2 regions of the Brevibacillus sp. GCM10020057 genome follow, and region 1 is predicted to be linked to the other one. Evidence: riboswitches for the same ligand, from Rfam matches in the RefSeq annotation. Region 1 holds a riboswitch; the other holds the start of a gene.

Evidence for each region. Region 1 has a riboswitch for cyclic di-GMP ahead of folE (GTP cyclohydrolase I FolE). Riboswitches for the same ligand answer to the same signal wherever they lie in the genome.
Region 2: linked by a shared signal. The riboswitch ahead of ACFSO0_RS05170 (methyl-accepting chemotaxis protein) and the one ahead of folE (GTP cyclohydrolase I FolE) in region 1 are both predicted to bind cyclic di-GMP.

What each region holds. Positions count from the first base shown of each region.
Region 1 covers NZ_JBHUJW010000044.1:61,745-65,167, reverse strand. The annotation lists gene ACFSO0_RS19675 (SDR family oxidoreductase) at 1-109, opposite strand, end outside; gene ACFSO0_RS19670 (6-carboxytetrahydropterin synthase) at 106-927, opposite strand; gene folE (GTP cyclohydrolase I FolE) at 978-1,562, opposite strand; cyclic di-GMP riboswitch class I at 1,638-1,723, opposite strand; gene ACFSO0_RS19660 (SpoVR family protein) at 2,273-3,423, opposite strand, start outside.
Region 2 covers NZ_JBHUJW010000018.1:33,677-37,099, forward strand. The annotation lists gene ACFSO0_RS05170 (methyl-accepting chemotaxis protein) at 1-1,825, opposite strand, end outside; cyclic di-GMP riboswitch class I at 1,948-2,032, opposite strand; gene argH (argininosuccinate lyase) at 2,263-3,423, opposite strand, start outside.

The DNA of each region.
Region 1 (3,423 bases):
CAAGATTGGCTCCCAGTTGGTCCAAAAACACCGCTGTTGCTTTCCCAATCCCTTTGGACGCGCCGGTAATTGCGATTGTCCTTCCTCTGAGCTGCCCAAAATCAATCATGATTGCTCACCCGTTCCGAAAAACTCAAAATAATTTTTTTCGGTTTCCCAAAGACCGATCTTATGCAGTTGCGGAAGATGCGGATGCAACATGTTATAAATCACCATCGCAACCACCTCCGATGTCGGGTTCAAATCCTTGAATTCTTCCGTATCCAGATTCAAATGTTTGTGGTCAAATTTATTCAGGACGACAGTCTCGACGATCTCATCCAGTTCAGACAGGTTGATAATCATTCCAGTGATCGGGTCAGGTTCTCCCTGGACCGTTACATCAAGGTAATAGTTGTGTCCGTGACCATGCGGATTGTTACATTTTCCGAACAGCGCCAGATTTTCCTCCGGAGACAGATATTTGCTGTCCAAGCGATGTGCCGCACAAAAATGATATTTGCGTGTAAGTCTGGTCATGGAACCACCCTCCCTTTCTGCAGACAAATAATGGTTTTCATGCAATCGAATCCGATGCAATTCGCAACCTTCAAACCGATTTTCAAGAGAACCCCAGATATAATTGACCAGGTTTTCCGTGGTTGGAATGTGTTGCTGAAAAAAGGGATGCTCCCGATCCAGAAATTTCCCGTCCAGCTCCTCTTCTACAAACGATGTGACCATTTCTTTAATCGCAGTCGTATTGATCACAATGCCCGTTTTCTCGTTCAAAGGCCCTTTGACCATTACTTCGAGTCTGTAATCATGCCCGTGTCCGCTCGGATTATTGCAGCGGCCGAATACGCGGCGATTTTCTTCATCACTCCACACGGGTACACGATAGACATGAGTGGCCGAAAAATCGATTCTTCGCGATAAATAGAGCACGTTTGACCTCCTTGTCTGGCAGGTTCTTTGCATTTGCTGATCTTTGCGTTCTATTGCCTTGCAAGGGAGCGTTCAAACTCTTCACATAGCGCCGTATTTTCGGCAAACAATCCCTTTTTCACCGTCGTCACGGTAACTGTGCCTGGTTTTTTGATCCCTCTCGCGCACATGCACAGGTGAGTCCCTTCCACCGTCACGATCACTCCTTTTGGGTTCAGCACATTCCGTATGGCATCAGCAATTTGCGTCGTCATTCTCTCCTGCACCTGCGGCCGTTGGGACACGAGTTCCACCAATCTGGCAAATTTGCTTAACCCTACGATTCTTCCATCTGGTATGTATCCAATATGTGCCTTACCGTAAAAAGGGATGATATGGTGCTCGCAAAACGTATAGTAGCTAATATCCTTTACCGTAATGATGCCGTCATACTGTTCTTCAAACGTAGTGGTCAATGCCGTCTCAGGATTTACCCCTACCCCGGAAAAAACTTCCCGGTACATTTTTGCAACTCGTTTCGGGGTATCCAAAAGCCCCTCGCGTTCCGGGTCTTCGCCTATTTCCTTCAAAATATTGCGAATGCCTTCTTCGATGACATCGTTCTGGATCAAGTTGCTCGTTGCTAGCGGCTTCATAGCAAGACCCCCTCTATTAAATTAAAAATCCAGTCCGATTTAAGGACTGGATTTTTTACAAATACCCATTCCCAATTCGGCAACCCGGCTATCATAGCGTTTCCTGCTTTAGACCCGTGGCTTTGCGTCCCCATCTTTCAATGGGTTTGCCATTTTTCATAAGGAATTTCTGTTGACGATTAATAATGATGTCAACATTCGACATATTCAATTATTATTCAACAATTTCAGACATTCTTGCGACTTTTGTCCCAGTTCCATATTACCTGGAAAGACGTCTGGTTTTACACTGGCATGAGTTGTTATTTCCTCTTCATACCGCTTCGCTTCCCCAAGCAAATAGACCTACTTATCATTCATGTACATAAGACTAATTAACCAAAAAATATCGTGTAAATAGAAATTTTGACTGATTTTGTCGAATCTCTTTTTCATTATTCTACCTTCGTTTTTGATTCATTTCAATCCTGAAATCACCAATTCATGTAATAATCATTCCGTCAACTAGTAAATTAAAACAAATTTGCCAACTAATATATCACTAAGCCAAAAGAATAATTTTCATAATATATAGTAGGACCCGCGCTTTCCATCTGCATCCGGATTTTTCGTTGTATTACCCGATGCTCTGCCAAATCGTATAGTCTCCTTCGACAGCAAAAGCCGCAAACCCGGTTCACTCCCCGAGCTTGCGGCTCTATGCCGGCACCTCACAAAAAACGGCGGTGCACTTTCTTGCCATCGTACGTAAACAAGACCTGGCGATCCTCGATGACTGTCTCCAGATGGACGCTTTTCCCCCATAGTGAATAGAGGTACGGCAGCGTTTTTTCCACGTACTTCACATCCAGCTCCAGCCCCTCGAAATGATGCTTCAACAGCAGCTCGCCCGACCGCAAATAATCTCCGTCGTGGACCATCAGGTACGGGAAGCCGCCGTTGACCCGTGCACCCGCCAAGCCGTCCCGCACCTGCTCCCATTGTTTATCCGTGACGACCCAATCATTGCCCTGCTTGCCGAACATGTACAGATCCAGGTCGTTCACCAGTTCCTTCGTCAGAAAGTTGCTGATGAAGCTGATGTCCGATTCCAGCTCGCGCACCTCGAAAATTTTTGCGCGTCCCTCCCCGGGCTTGCGGCCGAATCGCTCCTGCTCCTCCTTGGTCGGATGATCCCAGCGCCGTTCGATGTCCTCAAAAATTTTCAGCCCCAAATGATACGGGTTGATGCTCGTTGCAGACGGCTGGATGACAGAGGAATGCAGCTTGGCGAAATCGATGGTCTCTGCCTCCGTCAGTTCCATTTCCCGCAGGATGCGCATGTGCCAGTAGGTCGCCCAGCCTTCGTTCATGATCTTCGTCTCCAGCTGCGGCCAGAAGTAGAGCATCTCGTCGCGGATGATCGTCAGCACGTCCCGCTGCCAATCCTCCAGGACGGTGCTGTACTCCATGATGAACAGCAGCAGGTCTTTTTCCGGCTCGGGCGGGAATTTGCGCACTGGCTTTGCCGGCTCGCTCTCGGCTTGCTTTTCCTGGCCGTCCAGCCCCCACAGATCGTCGTACGGCGAGTGGCGTTCCGGTTTGCTTCTTTTCGCAGGCTCCTCCGGTTCGCGTTTCCAGCGCAGCTTGGGTCGCAGCAGGCTCGGGTCGATGTGCTCCTGAATCGCCAGGCACGCATCGAGGAAATTTTCCACTGCTTCCTTGCCGTATTCGATCTCGTACTGGCGGATGCGCTCGGAGCTGGCTGCCATGCTCTCGACCATGTCCCGGTTCGTGTTGGAAAAGCGCATGTTGTTTTTGAAAAAATCGCAGTGGGCGAGCACGTGTGCCACGATCAGCTTGTTTTGGATCAGCGAGTTGC
Region 2 (3,423 bases), on a different contig from region 1:
CAATAATCTCATTGATGTTGTCAGAGCTTTTCTTCGACTCTTCCGCGAGCTTCCGCACCTCTTCTGCAACCACGGAGAACCCTTTCCCTGCTTCACCTGCACGCGCTGCCTCAATGGAGGCGTTCAAAGCGAGCAGGTTGGTTTGTGAGCTGATATCTGTCATCGTGGTCACAATTTCGCGAATGCGTTTCATGCTTTCTTCCAGCTGTTTTGTGATGTCTACAGATTTTGTCACTTCGCTCTCGATGTTTTCCATGCCACTCAACGCTTTATTGGCAACACCTTCAGAGTTCTCAGACAGTGTCTTGATTTGCATCACTTCATTTACGAGTTTGTCCAGAGTAGACAGGTTGTCTCTCGTCGTAGCCGCGATCTCTTCCACAGCTGCGCTCAATTCTTCGGTAACGGCCGAAATATTTGTAGACTCATTGAGAACATCATGACTCTTTTGGTTGATACCGTTTATGTAATTGGAGCTGGTCTGGATATTTTCTTCCAGTTGGTTGGAATAGGAAACGACAGAAGAAGCTGCGCGTTTAATATTCGCAATCATACTTTCCAACTGATCCAGATAATCGTTGAACATGTCAGCCAACTGGCGAATTTCATCGCTACCGGAAACATGAATACGTCCGGTCAAGTCTCCACCGCCAGAAGCAATGATGCCCAAGCGGTCGCGCACCACACGCAGTGCCTTCAGGCGTTTGGACATATAAACCAGGATGACGAGGATACCTACGATAAAGAAAGCAATGACCCAAATCACAAGCATCGTCGATTCATTTGCTGCATGTTCAATGGTGTCGGTCGGGATATACATGAAGATATACCAGCCCGTAGAAGCGATCTTCTTCGCCAGAATGTAGTCCACGGAATCATGGAACAGATCCGAATCTTTCTTTTCGCTGATAACCTTTTCCATCCAGGCTTTGGCTTCCGGGTCCTTAATATCTGTTTCCAGCGTACTCTGCTTGTCTTTTTCTGCAGGATTAGTTGCGCCAGTCAAAATATTCTTGCCGGAATCTACTACGATTGCATGCGATCCATCTTCTCTCGTGAACGAGCTTGCTACTTTTTCGATGCCACTCAGCGAAATATCGACGGAAAATACTCCGTAGAACTTATCTTGCGCATAAATCGGGATGGATGCTGTCACCATCATGCCGCTGCCGAGGTCATCCTTGTATGGCTCAGTCCAAACGACCTCTTTACCGGGGTTGTTTTCAGGACGGGCGATCGTGTAGAATGCGTTTTCTCTCGACTTGCTGGTGACGTATTTCCCCTCTTTGTTATCTACAAAAGGATAAATTTTTTGGAAATTGCCTTCTGTCGTAAAATAGTACCATTGGGATTCAGGAATGGTTTTCTTGATGGTGGCAAACAGCCCATCAAATGATTCCGACGCCATGATGATTTTCTTCTGTTCGAGGGTGATTGGTCCTTTATCGATGCGGGCGTTCCCAATATCAAGCTTTGTTTTCGCCACATAATCATCCAGACCGTACAAGCCATTTGCCATCAAATATTTCTGTTGAAAAGCGCTCTCAAGCAATTCATCGGAAATCCCGTTCATTTCTTGCAATCTTTGTTCAAATGTCGAGCTTGCCAGCTTTCCTACCAGTCCAATTTTGCCAAACTCTGATCCAATCAAATCCGTCTTGCTTTCCAGGAAGTTTTTTGATTTGGTTACTTCGTCCTGCTGTATGACCTTTTTGAAACTGTTGATCATAAACATTGAAAAAACAAGTTGAACAACCAGGATGACCACAAATAATCCCAAAAACCTGATTTGGAGACTGCGAAACTTTTCTCTCAACCGTTTCATCTGAACTCCTCCTTGTTTGATCTCAGCTACGTATCTGTGTTTTGTCAAATTTTGAAAATCGGGAGCTCCAAAAAAAACTATTCGGGTATCCGAATAGTTCTATCTGTCCAATAGAAATATGTCACGGCAACCCGGCGATCATAGTTTAACAACTTTAGACCCGTAGCTTTGCGTCCTTACCTTTCGATAAGTTTGCCTATCATATTAAATTCATAAATACTGGAATTGAGATCATCGTATAACAAAGAGAGACTATAGTCAATAATCCCTATAATTCGACTTATTTTTTCACGATTCGAGTCCTCTTTCTCCATTCCCATAGTCCCTTATTTTCTCCTTTTGTCGATTTTCAGGAAGCTCAGGAAGAGAGGTGCACATTGAACAAGCGGTCAGGCAAATTGCCTCACCGCTTGTTCATTTATGACAGGGTGGCTAAACTACGCCGGAGAACCGACGTCAATCAAAGACTCGATCATGACCTTTTGGCTGTTTTCGTCCACCCACGCATGAGTTTCCAACAGCTTTTTGCGATACCACTCGATCTGCGCCTCGACCTGATTGCGGGCAGTACCGCCGAGCACGTTGCGGGCATTGACCACAGTCTCGACCGCGAGTGCTTCGTACACATCCTCGCCGATCACATCGGAAAAGCTCTGCAGCTCCTCCAGCGACAGGTCGAGCAAGTACTTTTGGTGCTCGATGCAGTACAGAACTGTCCTGCCTACCACTTCATGCGCCTGACGGAACGGCATGTTTTTGCGCACGAGGTAGTCAGCCAGGTCTGTCGCATTCGAGAAGTCGTTGGTCACCGCCTGGCGCATCCGCTCGGTTTTGACCTGCATCGTCTGGATCATCGGCGTCAAAAGAGCCAGCGCGCCATGAATGGTCGCTACGGTATCAAACATGCCTTCCTTGTCTTCCTGCATGTCTTTGTTGTACGCCAGCGGCAAGCCTTTGAGCACCGTCAACAGGCCAAGGAGATTGCCGTAGACGCGGCCTGTTTTTCCGCGCACCAGCTCGGCGACATCCGGGTTTTTCTTTTGCGGCATGATGCTGGAGCCCGTGCAGAACGCATCGTCCAGCTCCACGAAGGAAAACTCCTGGCTGCTCCAGATGACCAGTTCTTCGCACAGACGGGAGAGGTGGGTCATCAAAAGGGACGCATCCGCCAAAAACTCGACGATGAAGTCGCGGTCGCTGACAGCGTCCATGCTGTTTTGATAAATCCCGTCGAATTGCAGCAGCTCCGCCACGAACGCCCGGTCGATCGGGAATGTCGTCCCGGCCAGCGCACCCGCTCCCAGCGGCAGGACATTGACGCGCTTCCACGTCTCGGTCATGCGCTCGATGTCACGCTGCAGCATGGACGCATACGCCATCAGGTGGTAGCCGAACAGGACCGGCTGCGCGCGCTGCAGATGGGTATAGCCCGGCATGACGGTATCCAGATGCTGGCTGGCCTGCTCGACCATCGCTTCCTGGAGATACATCGCCAGCTGGATGATTTCCATCAGCTTTTCCCGCAGGTACAGATGCATGTCGAGGGCGACCTGGTCGTTGCGGCTGCGGCCCGTGTGGAGTTTGCCCCCCACCGGACC